4 regions of the Alteromonas sp. W12 genome follow, and region 1 is predicted to be linked to each of the others. Evidence: predicted binding sites of a transcription regulator. Region 1 holds the regulator's gene; each other region holds the start of a gene.
What was found. Region 1 encodes MetJ, which represses methionine synthesis genes. Its sites were predicted from a motif close to TAGACGTCTAGACGTCTA; they were not measured.

Region 1 (3,632 bases):
GCTTTCACACACATCGGTTAGCACGGTTATTAGTTTTCTTTCTGTCATATCCTCGCCTTCAGCGCGAATTTTGAGTGGGCTTTCACAGGATTTTATCAGAAATATTGGATGGAGAATTAACGAGGTGTCTCCCTGCGTTCTATTTTCCTGATTTGGGTTTCTGTCCAATGCATTTATGAGAACGTAGATCCCTTTGATAGCTTTGTTTTCATCCTCCACACAATAGACCTACAGAATGTTATGACAAGTCAAAATAAATAGCATGAATGGCAATTATAGACCCATTTTACTGGTCTAATTAGTATGCCTAACCTACATTGGTATGTGAGAATTCTGATCAGATATGTACACAGTGACTGGCTGTGTTAGAGTTGCGATCGGCACCTTGATAGTGAGCATTAATTCTGTGAATAATGCATTACTTTCAAGACTTGTGGCGCTTTTGGGTACATAAACTTGAGGCTTGTATCCATTAAGGTATGTGAACAAAATCAGTAAAGGTTAACGCCTAGTCTGCTTTTTCCACATGCCACCTTAGGGCGTATTGATGATTGCTGTAAAACAAAGATCAACAAGCCCTAGTGCTAACAACTATTTATAATCACTTTTGTCATTACTTGGTTGTAACGCGCTTACGTTTATCTACCTATAACTATAACGACAATAAAATAGCTACAGAGCGTGAACGAAAACACCGATGAACCCTACATCTAAGGATACCTTTTTACATGTCAGATTTTAGACAACGCGCACTCGACTATCACGCCAAACCCACACCTGGAAAAATCCGCGTAGAGTTATCTAAACCAGCCGACAGCGTCGATGACCTTGCTCTTGCCTACAGCCCAGGCGTTGCCGAGCCGGTCAGAGAAATTGCCGAAGATGCAGATAACGCCTATAAGTACACGGGTAAAGGAAACCTGGTTGCCGTTATCAGTAACGGAACTGCGATTTTAGGATTGGGTAACCTAGGACCACTGGCATCGAAACCTGTTATGGAAGGAAAAGCCCTTCTGTTTAAACGCTTTGCTGGCCTGGATGCCATTGACATTGAAGTGAAGCATCGTACAACCGAAGAGTTCATTAATACAGTAGCGAATATCGCTGACACATTTGGCGGCATTAACTTAGAAGACATTAAAGCGCCTGAATGCTTTGAGATTGAACAAGAGCTAATTAAGCGCTGTAAAATTCCGGTATTTCATGATGATCAGCACGGTACCGCTATTGTAACTGCAGCGGGCATGCTTAATGCTCTGGAAATTCAGGGTAAAAGCATAGAGAGCGCTAAAATTGTGTGTATGGGTGCCGGTGCAGCAGCGGTCGCTTGTATGGAACTGCTTATTAAGTGTGGTGCCCAGCGTGAGCGTATTTATATGCTAGACAGAAAAGGCGTTATTCATACTCGTCGCGAAGACTTAACTGAGCACAAAAAGCTATTTGCTAACAATACTGACAAGCGTACGCTTGAAGATGTAATGGAAGGCGCGGATATTTTTGTTGGTGTGTCAGGACCGGATGTTTTACCACCAGAAACACTGGCCTTGATGGCTGAAAACCCAATTGTATTTGCATGTTCAAACCCAGACCCTGAGATAAAGCCTGAACTTGCTCACGAAGTACGTAAAGATCTTATTATGGCTACCGGACGCTCGGACTACCCTAACCAAGTTAACAACGTACTGTGTTTCCCGTTTATTTTCCGTGGAGCACTAGATGTTCGTGCAACGGCCATTAACGATGAAATGAAAGTAGCGGCAGTAGAAGCCCTTCGTGCTATCACGAAAGAGCCTGTACCAGAAGAAGTACTAGCTGCCAGTAAGAGTACTAGTCTGACATTTGGTAAGGAGTACATTATTCCTAAACCTATGGACCCGCGTTTATGCGAGCGTATTGCTACCGCCGTATCTAAGGCTGCGATTGAATCTGGCGTTGCACGCGTGCCTGAAAGCCCAGAAGAATAAAATTCTGGCGCATAAAGCAAAAAAATGGAGGGGCTAGTGCCCAACCTTTATTTGCTAAAAAGTGCACTTAGAGAATACAAGTACATAAAAAACGGCGCCGTGTTGTAGGTTATCAATTAGCAATAACTTACAACAAAGCGCCGTTTCTCTTTAATACCAAATATCAGTCGTCTTCCGACACATCGTTTTCGAAGCTTGGATCAATGCCCATTTCTTCCATAATGCGTCTTGCTTCAGCCGGTACGCGATTAGGATTGTCTTTGCGCAGGTCATCATCGTTAGGCAATGGTTGACCGGTAAACGCATGCAAAAATGCTTCGCACAACAGTTCTGAATTAGTGGCGTGACGCAGATTATTGATTTGGCGGCGAGTACGCTCATCAGTAAGCGCCTTAAGCACATTAATAGGTATAGAGACAGTGACTTTCTTTACCTGTTCGCTCTTCTTGCCATGCTCTGCGTAGGGGTGAATATATTTACCGTTCCATTCTGCCATTGTACTAACTCGGTCTACTCTTTTTTATGTTATGAAGAGAAATTCTAAACAAGTTCACGAAAAGGTCAATTGAGCAGTGTAAACCTCTTGACGTCTAGACATATATTCTTTAATTTAGACGTCTAAACGTCTATAAGAATACATTTTTGAGAGAAAAAGCCATGGTTTCTTACGCACAAGGTATCGATGCATTAAACCAGTCCCTGTCGGAACTGCGTGATATTGATGTATCTTTTGAATTCTTTCCGCCTAAAACGGAAGCCATGGAACAGACCCTGTGGAAGTCAGTTGAACGTCTCGCCCCTCTAAAGCCAAGCTACATGTCGGTAACCTACGGCGCGAATAGCGGTGAGCGTGACAGAACCCACGACGTTGTAAAACGCATTCAGCAGCAAACCGGTGTCGCGGCGGTCCCTCACTTGACCGGTGTTGATGCTAGCCGTGATGAGCTTAAGCAAATTGCAAAAGACTACTGGGACTCAGGTATTCGCCGTATTGTTGCGCTTCGTGGCGATTTACCGCCAGGAGTAGAAAAGACAGAGATGTATGCCTCTGATCTTGTTGCCTTGCTAAAAGACGTTGCCGATTTTGATATTTCTGTTGCTGCCTATCCAGAGAAGCACCCTGAAGCACCAAATGCACAGTTTGATTTACTAAACCTTAAGCGCAAAGCAGAAGCAGGTGCCACAGAAGCGATAACCCAGTTCTTTTTCGATACGAGTGTGTACCTTCGATTTAGAGACCGTGCAGCCGCAGCGGGTGTCGACTTAGATATCGTTCCGGGTATTTTGCCGGTAACCAACTACCAAACACTGGTGAAATTTGCGGGGTTCACAAATGTTCATGTGCCGGGATGGTTACACAAAATGTTCGACGGCCTTGATGCCGACGACCAAGCTACCCGTAATCTTATAGGCGCTAACATTGCTATGGACCAAGTTAAAGTACTCGCTAAAGAAGGGGTAAAACACTTCCATTTCTATACTTTGAACCGTAGTGAATTAAGCTACGCCATCTGCCACATGCTCGGCGTGCGTTCAGGCGCTTAATACATACGACAATCAGGACCGTGCTTACGTTTTTTAACGAAGTACTCCACAAAAGGCGCAGTCAATGCGCCTTTATTGTATAAAGCCTGCATTAAACTTTGCCACCAAGGCCGCCCGCAGTTA
Region 2 (3,632 bases), on a different contig from region 1:
GCCATACACGACCTGTCACTAACTGGAATGGGCGCGTTGAAATTTCTTGTCCTGCACCAGCTACACCAATGATCACAGATTCGCCCCAACCCTTGTGACAGCACTCAAGTGCAGAACGCATCACGTTGACGTTGCCGATACATTCAAACGAGTAGTCAACGCCGCCGTCAGTCATTTCAACAATCACTTCCTGAATAGGCTTATCGAAATTCTGTGGGTTTACCACGTCAGTTGCGCCAAGCTGCTTCGCTAGGTCAAACTTACTTTCATTAATATCAATACCAATAATGCGGCCGGCGCCTGCCATGCGTGCACCAATAATGGCAGATAGACCGATACCACCTAACCCAAAGATAGCAACCGTGTCGCCTTCTTGTACTTTCGCCGTTTTAAGCACGGCGCCCATACCGGTTGTCACACCACAGCCAAGTAAGCATACTTCTTCTAACGGGGCCGTTTTGTTTACTTTTGCTAGCGATATTTCTGGTAAAACCGTGTACTCAGAAAACGTTGAGCAGCCCATGTAATGATAAATTGGCTCACCATCTTTAGAGAAGCGGCTTGTGCCGTCTGGCATCAAGCCTTTACCTTGTGTTTCGCGCACCGCTTGGCAAAGGTTAGTTTTGCCTGACTTACAGAACTTACATTCGCCACATTCTGCGGTGTAAAGAGGAATAACGTGATCACCAACTTCTACACTAGTCACACCTTCACCCACCATTTCAACAATACCACCACCTTCGTGGCCTAGAATTGAAGGGAATACGCCTTCAGGATCATCACCGGACAGCGTAAATGCATCAGTGTGGCATACGCCAGTTGCAACGATGCGTACAAGTACCTCGCCTTTCTTAGGAAGCTCTACGTCAACTTCTTCCATCTTTAACGGCTCTCCCGGGCCCCAAGCCACCGCAGCTTTTGACTTAATGTGGGTTTGACCTTCTTGCAACGAATCTTTGAATGACGCCATGTAATGACTCCTTAATCATAAATATTTGATGATGTTTTATAGACCAAAGTATAGGAGACGGATTACTAATGATAAATACAGTTTTAGTAAATCACTTTTTCATAATTGTAATAATTGATTTAGCCAAATAGAATGTACTTAAATAAACCAGCGCTTTGTTGAACAACGCTAAACTAACGAGTGGCGATAATGAAATATCTAGAAGGCATAGCTGAGTTTTGTGCCGTAGCTGACGTTGGCAATTTTACCGGAGCTGCGAACAAGCTCGACACGTCAGTGGCGCAGATAAGCCGTAAAGTCGCATCACTTGAAAAGCAGCTAGGCGTTAAATTATTACAGCGCACTACGCGCAGCGTATCGCTTACTGAAGCGGGCACGCAGTATTTTCAGCAGGCAATGCCTGCATTAAAGGCGCTCGAAGATGCCCAGCTAGCTGTAAGCGTACTGCAAGCATCGCCGCAAGGGCTAATTAAACTTACCGCTCCCGTAGCGTTTGGCGAAGCCTTTATCGCGCCTTTGCTCAATACCTTTATGCAAAAGTACGCTGGCATTAGTGTGCAGTGTACGTTCTCCAATGAAAAACTCGATATTGTGGAGCTTGGTCTCGATCTCGCTATTCGTATTGGCAAATTAGAAGACTCGACACTTGTTGCTAAAAAGCTGGCTACACGTCATTTGTTTGTATGCGGTAGCAAAGACTATTTTTCTCAACACTCGATGCCAAAATCTCTACAAGAGCTTAAGGAACATACTTTGTTGGTAGGCTCCCAACCCAACTGGAGATTCGTTGTAAATAAAGAAGTGCAAACGTTGCCAGTGCAAGGACGTGTGCGATACAACAGTGGCAACGCACTCTGTAGCGCTGCTTTGGCAGGATTGGGGCTTACCCAGCTACCTGGGTTTTATGTGCGTGAGGCATTGGCACGCGGCGAGTTGATAGAGGTATTACCAAAATATAAAGATAAGCAAGAAGCTATTTGGGCAGTATTTCCTTCCAATAGAAATGTTGCGCCAAAGATTCGTTTACTGGTTGATTTCCTTGCCCAAAATATCATGGATGATCGCTAGGAAAACAAACAAAGTAAGCCTTGTGTGCCTTAATAAGCAATATTCCGTGTAGAGTATTTCACTTTTTGCAATACAGTGTAGTGAAAACTGCGGTTGACATATAGACGTCTATACGGCAAATTGCTTGTATGAAAAAGATTCTACTTACTCGCACCACCATTATGTTAATTACCACCTTAAAAAGGGCGGTCGCTGACTAGTGCAAGTAAGCAAAAGACAACGAAAGCCCGCCTAACACAGAGCGGGCTTTTTTTTACACACGTTTTAGCATGCGTAACCTTAAGGAGCAGCATATGAAAGTCTTAAAGTTTGGGGGTTCTTCTCTAGCCGATGCACCGCGATACATGCGCGTTATGGAGATTAGCACGGCGACCCACCAAACCGACGGTGCTGCGGTTGTACTCTCTGCCCCAAAGGGGGTAACGAACGCGCTTTCACTACTATGTGAACAAGCAGCCGCGGGTGAAGATTTCCAGCCGTTATTCAATAAGTTGAACGACACGGTTACCGGCATCGCCAACAACCTAAACGAAGAACTCGACGGGTTTGCACATGCAAGCGTGGTAGAATTCATTAATAGTCACCTTTCCGTATTAAAACAGCACCTTGAAGGTATTAAGCTGCTTGGTGTTGCACCTGATAATGTCGCTGCCGGTATTCTAAGTATTGGTGAGTACATCTCGGTGACGCTTTTTAGCGCTATGCTATCTGCCAAAGGTATCGCTAATCGCGTTATTGACCCGGTTAAGTATGTGCTGGCCGAAGGCGATTACCTAGACAGCATTGCCGATGTGTCGCTTAGTAAAGCGCGCTTTTCAGATGTGCCTACTGACGGCAGTGAATTTCTGGTCATGCCGGGGTTTGTTGCTGCTAACGAAGCGGGCGAGAAAGTCACGCTTGGGCGTAACGGCTCAGACTATTCAGCGGCCATTTTAGCGGCGTGTATAGACGCAAATTGCTGTGAAATTTGGACAGACGTAGATGGTGTTTATAACGCTGACCCGAACCAAGTTGAAGGGGCAGTGCTGTTAGACAAGCTTACCTATCAAGAAGCGATGGAGCTGTCTTATTTCGGTGCCAAGGTACTTCATCCGAAAACTATCGGTCCTATTGCCCAACACCACATCCCTTGTTTGATCAGAAACACACTAAACCCAGCTGCGCCAGGTACGCTAATCAGCAATGAAAAAAGCGAGGTGTGGACGTCAGTTAAAGGTATTTCACAGCTTGATAACGTCACCATGTTTAACGTTGCAGGCCCTGGCCTTAAAGGCATGGTTGGTATGGCAAGTCGTGTGTTTGAGGTGATGTCGAACGCCAATATTTCAATAAGCCTTATTACCCAGTCTTCTTCAGAATACTCAATCAGTTTCTGTATCCAAAGCAAAGACGCCAGCCGAGCGTTAACGCTTCTTGAAGATGCGTTCGCGCTAGAGCTTCAAAATCAATTGCTAGATCCTATTGAAGTGCGTCATGACCTAGCCATTGTTACTTTGGTTGGTGACGGTATGCGTCAAACCAAAGGGTTGGCTGCGCGTTTCTTTAACTCGCTTGCCCAAGCGCGCGTAAACAACGTAGCCATTGCTCAAGGCTC
Region 3 (3,632 bases), on a different contig from region 1:
CGTTGCCAAATCATATATGTACTCAGCAAACCTGATGTCTATCGCATAACCTTACTCTTTTTTGTGAATAAACGGTATGCTCGATATACTCCCTTACAATTTTTTCAGTTTTACCTTTTGCTCTCGTCTTAATAAACGGAGAGAGGACTTCACACTATGCTAAAATATTTAACCAGTGCTGTGCTAACCACTTTACTGATAAGCGCCTGTAGCGAGCCGAAAGACGTTGTTATTACTCCTGAACCTCAAGACTTAACAGAAGTCACTGTGGGTAAATGGATCCTTGATGAAAAAGGCAACGTTATGTTTGATCCTCAAACCTCAGGGTTAGTGGTGCTAGACGGTCAACTTGTCACTATCGCAGATGCTAGCGCTGATACCACTCAACAGTTGAAACTTCATAGCATTTCACCAGATTCCGCAACGCTGAGCGCATCGAGCGAACGCTTTTCATTTTCCAACACCGTGCGCCGAAGCTGTTTTTATAGCTATTTGAGTGAGCAGCCTGATTTAGAAGCGCTAGCCGTAGACCCCAGAGATACTAACGTAATTTATACGGTTACCGAAGATGCTACCCGTACCGGCGCATTAAGCCCTCGCTGTGAATCCAAATACGAGGAAACAGGGTCAACAGATTACCCTACCTTGTTGGTAAAATTGACACGAAAAGATAATGGCTCGGTTGAAATGTCGGATGTGCGACCTCTTCAGTTTCCCAACGATTTTGAAGTAGGTAATTTTCCTAACGACGGCATTGAAGGGTTGACGATGGCTGAAGACGGCACGTTATATCTGGCGCTAGAGAAAGATAAAGCAGGACAGCCAAGAATTTTTACATTGGCTGTTGATGAAGACTTTTTCTCGTCGAATGATTTTGCCACAGTGAGCGAGCCTAACCTTCAACTTCCTTCGTTTACTTCGGGTAATCACCCTATCAATGGACTGGCGTTATATACTCATTCAACGGGCGCATCCTATTTGTTTGGCGCAGCAAGAAACGACAATGAACTGTGGGTAATTGATGTGAGTGGCAGTAAGCCAACAAAGCGTATCCCTATTACTTTCGACGTTGCCGGAGACCAGAGTTGCGAACAGTACACAATGGATAATTCGTCGATGGAAGGATTAGTGACCATTGAAAATACCTTGTGGATCATTAACGATCCTTGGGAGAAAAACTACCTTAAAAACGCGACGTGTGAAGCGCATAAGAAGCGTTATGAAGACTTAGCGCCTTTATTATTTCCACTAGAAATTAACAGCGTTTGGTTTGAATAATAAGAAAACGAATAGATTGAAAAACAAAAGGGTTGCTTTTAAGCAACCCTTTTTATTGTTGGCTAACGCTATTGATAGCGCGCTTAATATCGCTGTTTTATTTATGCGTCGCTGCGAAGTCGAGAAGCGAAGGTTTTTTTGAACTTCGCAAGTTTAGGCGCCACCACCATAGAGCAATATTGGTTTTGTGGATTATTTTTGAAGTAATCTTGGTGGTAGTCTTCGGCGTCGTAGTAGTTATTTACTGCTACTATTTCAGTCACTACGGGATCGGGCCAAATCTCTTCTTCTGTGATTTCTGCGATAATTTTTTCTGCTTCAGCTTTTTGTGTATCGTCGTGATAGAAAACCGCGCTGCGATACTGTGTGCCTACATCATTGCCCTGTCTGTTAAGCTGTGTAGGGTTATGCAGCGCAAAGAAAATTTCTAGTATCTCTCGGTAGCTAATGCTGTCGGCATCAAACGTCACTTGTACCACTTCAGCATGGCCAGTATTTCCTTTGCATACCTCTTCATAGGTTGGATCGGCCTTTTCGCCTCCAGCATAGCCAGAAATTGCTTTTTCCACGCCTTCAACGCTATTAAACGCTGATTCGATACACCAAAAGCATCCGCCTGCCAACGTGGCGACTTGTAAATTTGCCATAGTAAAAACCTCTCTTAATCTTTGTCTGTAGTGTGGGTGCGGGTAGGTCACAACACAAGTCATCCAAGCGTGTTTTTTTATCGTATAAACGAATATTAAATAAGAATAATGTGCGAGCTGAGTGAAAGGTTTTAACATGTGAGGCTAGCTGCTTTCTTTCAAGCAGTTTGCAACTGGTAAGAATGCGTATAAACGTGTTCAAAATTTGGCAGAGGTATTCAGTCGTGATTATTTTCTATGACGGGTATTGTCCGTTGTGTATCGCTGAAATGCGTCATTTAAGAAAAAGAGACAAGCACAACAAATTAACATTGGTAGATATTCAGGCCCCCGATTTTTCGAACCGTTATCCAACCATGGATTGGCATGCACTCAATGCAAGAATTCACGGACTTCGTGAAGACGGGACGTTGATAACTGGCCTTGATGTCACTCATGAAGCATGGAAAGCCGTGGGCATGGGTTGGCTATATGCACCGCTTCGCTGGCCTGTTATTCGTCATGTAGCCGATGCTTTCTACAATGTATTCGCAAAGCATAGATACACCATTTCATACCTGTTAACAGGTAAAAAACGCCAGTGCGATCGCTGCATACCAGGAGAAGCCAGTGAAAAATAACGTCCTTATAGTGGGCGCGTCGGGCGGTATTGCGTCTGCGCTTATTGAGCAATATAGCAGTGATGGTGCTAGGGTGTTTGCGGTTAGTCGCGCCCCTTTATCTGACACCAATCATTCTGGGGAAGTTACCTATCATCAGCTGGCCGAACAGGACGATAGGCACATTAGCGAATTTGTTGAACAGCTGGCTGAACAGCAGGTTGTGTTAACTACGGTAGTTATCACAACAGGATTTCTACACCGCGAAAGCGATGGCATTCATCCTGAGAAACGTTTGGAAGATGTCAGCGAGCAGGCCTTAGCGGCTTATTTTTCGACTAACAGCATTATTCCCGCAATGTGGCTCAAGCATTTGGTGAATATTATGAGTAAAGAAGGCTCAACCCTTGTTTGCTTAAGCGCGAGAGTAGGGAGTATTTCAGATAATGGACTTGGCGGGTGGTACGGCTACCGCGCGTCGAAAGCGGCGCTCAACATGTTGGTTAAAACGGCGTCGGTAGAATACAAGCGCAGATTGAAAGACGTGATGCTTGTTTGTTATCACCCTGGGACGGTTGATACGGGGCTTTCTAAGCCTTTTCAAAAGAATGTCGCCGCCAAGAAACTGTTCACGCCTGAGTTTACCGCTAAACAGCTCATTCACCACCTTTCGGCGCTTAATCGAGACCAAGCTTGTCATTTTATCGACTGGAATGGCGAAGTGGTAACTTGGTGATACGGTCTAACATCATTTCAGCAAGTCCAACATCAAGACTTTTTATTTCACTGCTGTTACCATGCTATTTTTGGGAATGGTGCAGCGTATTGATAAGCCCATAGAGGTAGCAATACAACGCGTTGACGCCACACGTGAGTCATAACAACAAACGCCATCCTGATAATAAATAATACCAGTTCGCTCGGCTTGATTCTTACGAATAGTAAGTACCGACAACCAGCATAAATTGTGAGCTCACGACGTGTTTGTGCATCACAAGGCGTGATACGGCGAACTGCTATAACAATAACTCAACAAGAGGAAGGGATATGAGCGGGGCCAGAGAACAGTTCGGATCGCGCATAGGTTTTATTTTGGCTGCTGCAGGTT
Region 4 (3,632 bases), on a different contig from region 1:
GTGTATCGGCCTGACCAGTTTCGTCAAACGCCATCACTACGGTTGCTGCACCGTAGCGCTTTATTAGCTTGGCTTGGTTTAAGAAGAGCGCTTCCCCTTCTTTTAAGCTGATAGAGTTAACAATCGCTTTGCCCTGTACACACTTAAGCCCTGCTTCGATAACATCCCATTTAGACGAGTCAATCATAATGGGAACTCGGCTAATATCAGGCTCAGAGGCGATGAGGTTCAAAAAGGTGATCATGGCCTGCTTAGAATCAAGCATGGCCTCATCCATATTGATATCGATGATCTGCGCGCCGTTCTCTACTTGTTGCCTTGCGACATCAAGTGCAGTTTCATAATCACCTTCAAGAATAAGTCGTTTAAAACGAGCGGAGCCTGTTACGTTGGTACGCTCACCGATATTAATAAATGTAGAAAATTCTGCGCTCATAATGCCCTCCTAGTGTACAAACGGCTCTAGGCCTGACAAACGCATTTTGGGTTCAAACTGTGGCACTTTTCTTGGCGCAATTCCATTGACCGCGTTAGCAATATCGCGAATGTGTTCCGGCGTACTGCCGCAGCAGCCACCTACAATATTCACTAGCCCAGACTGCGCCCATTCTTTGATGTGCTCGGCCATTTCAGGGCCTTCCATGTCGTATTCACCAAACTCGTTGGGTAAACCAGCGTTAGGGTGCGCTGAAATTAAGCACTCACTAACAGAAGCCACTTCATCCACGTATTGGCGCAGTAAGTCTGGTCCAAGAGCACAGTTTAAGCCGAATGAGAATGGACTGATGTGTCGCATGGAATAATAAAACGCTTCCGCGGTTTGACCAGACAGCGTGCGCCCTGAGGCATCGGTAATCGTGCCAGACACCATAACGGGTAGCGATATACCCAGCTTTTCAAAAACCGACTCTACCGCATAGGCTGCCGCTTTCGCATTAAGTGTATCGAAGATGGTTTCCAGCATGATTAAATCTGCACCGCCTTCAATTAGCGCTTCGGTAGACTCGCTATACGCTTCCACGAGTTCGTCAAAAGTAACATTGCGTTTGCCTGGGTCGTTAACGTCAGGCGAAATTGAAGCAGTGCGATTTGTTGGGCCAAGTACACCTGCCACGAAACGGGGTTTGTCGGGTGTCTTTGCTGTGAACTCATCGGCAGCTTTACGTGCCAATTTAGCTGCAGCTAAATTAATATCACGGGATTGAGCCTGCATATCGTAATCTGCCATAGCGATAGTCGTAGCATTAAACGTATTCGTTTCAATAATGTCCGCACCAGCTTCAAAGTAATCACAGTGAATTTGATAGATGATATCGGGCTGAGTAAGAACCAACAAATCGTTGTTACCCTTAACATCGCAGTGCCAGTTGGCAAACTGTGTTCCGCGATAATCTTCTTCTTCTAACTTATGGCGCTGGATCATGGTGCCCATGGCGCCGTCTAATATAAGGATGCGCTTTTTAGCGGCTTCTGTAAGCGTTGCTTGCGCGCTAGAATTTGGTCTTTGGCTCACGTGCTACCTCTTTGGCTGTGACTTTTCAGCAAGCTGACTTAAATCGTAAGGCGTGGTCTGATAGACATAATAATTCAGCCAGTTTGTAAACAATAGGCTGCCGTGTGAGCGCCACTGTACAATAGGAGACTTGGCTGGATCATCCCCTTCAAAATAGTTTTTTGGAATTACTGGCGTTTGTCCCGCGGCAATATCTCGAAAATACTCGTCTTTAAGTGTATCTGGATCGTATTCCGGGTGACCCGTTACAAATACCATGCGCTTATCTTCTGACGCCACAATATAAGCGCCTACATCGTCAGACTCTGCAACAACACTAAGTCCATCGACGCTGTTATACAACGAGGTGTTAATATGCCCATAACGGGAATGTGGTGCGTAAAAAGAAGGATCAAAGCCTCTTAATAGCTCATTGTTCGGGTCATTCACTTTATGTTTAAAGACACCTGAAAACTTTTCGTCTCTAAGCTCTCGTGTAATGCCGTAAAAGTGATACATGGCGGCGTGAGCAGCCCAACATAAGTAAAGGGTTGAGTTCACGTGACGCTGCGCCCACTCCAATATGGTGGTCATGGTTTCCCAGTACTTTACTTCCTCGTAATCGATAAGCGCGAGAGGCGCACCGGTGACAATGAGGCCATCGTATTTCTTATTCGCTACCGCTGAAAAGTCGTGATAGAAAGCATCCATGTGCGATTGCGGGGTATTCTTCGGCGCTTGATTATCAATTCGAATTAAATCCACGTTTATTTGCAGTGGCGTGTTCGATAACAGGCGAAGTAACTGTACCTCGGTTTCTATCTTGTTCGGCATTAAATTAAGAATACCGACTTCAAGAGGACGAATATCCTGATTGGCAGCCCTGTCCATGTCCATGGTAAAAATATTTTCACCTAGTAGTACATTCTGCGCGGGTAATTGCTCAGGAATACGAATTGGCATAGAGGGCTCCAGTGATAAATTACAATATCTGTATTGTGTCTATAACTGGCGATATGTCAACATCTTTACGTCTAGACGTCTAAACGTTTTTTTCTCTGGTGCTCAAAAATACTAATTATTTTGTTTATGCACCATTACCAACATCTCAGCTTCGGCACGAGGAATGTCGCAGGCTTCAATAATTTCATCAATGCTAGCGCCTTGCTTGACTAAGTCCGCCGCACGCTGATATAGGCGTAGGGAAGGATCTTGAAGCTTGAGTTCTCGAAGCTGGTTTTCAATATCAGTTTGCTTTTCGTCTAACTCTTGAAGGTGTCGAGTGATCACCAAGGTGCGTGCTTGCGCCTCAGTTTGTTGATTATTTGCATTTTTAGCAAGGGCTTCAGTGCGGGCAATAGCCTCTGCGTTAGCATGTTCGCTTTCGCTTAATGCAGAACGCAACTGCTTAACGTGTGAATACAGCACACCCATCGCGGCGATGAGTATAACTACAAGAATACACAGTATGAGTTCTAATAAGGTAGGTGCAGCAAGCTGCCAATCCATGGACATAACCCTTGGGGAAATGTAGGCAGTATTATATTCAATACCGCCTATTCATTTATTTAGATGTTGCTAAGCTCATCCCACTCTTCGTCGCTTAACAATTTATTAAGATCTACAAGAATAAGCAGTTCGCCGTCGCGGTTACTTACACCTTGGATAAACTTAGCACTCTCTTCAGTACCTACGTTAGGGGCACTGTCAATCTCTGAAGATTTCAAGTAAACCACCTCAGCGACACTATCCACAAGAATACCAACCACCTGCTCGTCAGACTCAATAATAACGATACGGGTATTGTCAGTAATTTCTGTTGGCGGTAATCCGAAACGAGCACGTGTATCGATAACCGTTACTACGTTACCACGCAGATTGATAATACCAAGTACATAGTCAGGTGCACCGGGTACAGGGGCTATTTCGGTATAACGCAAGACCTCTTGAACTTGCATCACGTTGATACCGTAAGTTTCTTCACCTAAGCGATACGTTACCCATTGAAGGACTTCGTCGTTGCTGTCGGTGGCGTTATTATTTATTCTTTCGTCGCTCATGAACCTGGCTCCCAATACTATGGCGTCTGGTCGTTACTGCCTAAGCCTTTGTTAAGCATAGATATTAATTCTTCAACGTC

Region 2: a site for MetJ is predicted at 2,140-2,157, ahead of thrA (bifunctional aspartate kinase/homoserine dehydrogenase I). Genes of this name have one in related genera too.
Region 3: a site for MetJ is predicted at 2,003-2,020, ahead of msrA (peptide-methionine (S)-S-oxide reductase MsrA). Genes of this name have one in related genera too.
Region 4: a site for MetJ is predicted at 2,520-2,537, ahead of metA (homoserine O-acetyltransferase MetA). Genes of this name have one in related genera too.

What each region holds. Positions count from the first base shown of each region.
Region 1 is NZ_LQXH01000012.1:140,418-144,049, forward strand. It holds gene AWH61_RS18265 (hypothetical protein) at 1-48, opposite strand, end outside; gene AWH61_RS18270 (malic enzyme-like NAD(P)-binding protein) at 729-1,964, shown strand; gene metJ (met regulon transcriptional regulator MetJ) at 2,128-2,460, opposite strand; gene metF (methylenetetrahydrofolate reductase) at 2,622-3,509, shown strand.
Region 2 is NZ_LQXH01000007.1:340,330-343,961, forward strand. It holds gene AWH61_RS09085 (S-(hydroxymethyl)glutathione dehydrogenase/class III alcohol dehydrogenase) at 1-970, opposite strand, end outside; gene AWH61_RS09090 (LysR substrate-binding domain-containing protein) at 1,160-2,038, shown strand; gene thrA (bifunctional aspartate kinase/homoserine dehydrogenase I) at 2,332-3,632, shown strand, end outside.
Region 3 is NZ_LQXH01000013.1:34,662-38,293, reverse strand. It holds gene AWH61_RS18740 (hypothetical protein) at 157-1,278, shown strand; gene msrA (peptide-methionine (S)-S-oxide reductase MsrA) at 1,380-1,925, opposite strand; gene AWH61_RS18730 (thiol-disulfide oxidoreductase DCC family protein) at 2,150-2,545, shown strand; gene AWH61_RS18725 (SDR family NAD(P)-dependent oxidoreductase) at 2,535-3,260, shown strand; gene AWH61_RS18720 (sodium-dependent transporter) at 3,572-3,632, shown strand, end outside.
Region 4 is NZ_LQXH01000001.1:637,768-641,399, reverse strand. It holds gene metH (methionine synthase) at 1-436, opposite strand, end outside; gene AWH61_RS02610 (homocysteine S-methyltransferase family protein) at 446-1,513, opposite strand; gene metA (homoserine O-acetyltransferase MetA) at 1,517-2,455, opposite strand; gene AWH61_RS02600 (DUF2802 domain-containing protein) at 2,567-3,001, opposite strand; gene AWH61_RS02595 (chemotaxis protein CheW) at 3,061-3,552, opposite strand; gene AWH61_RS02590 (chemotaxis protein CheW) at 3,570-3,632, opposite strand, start outside.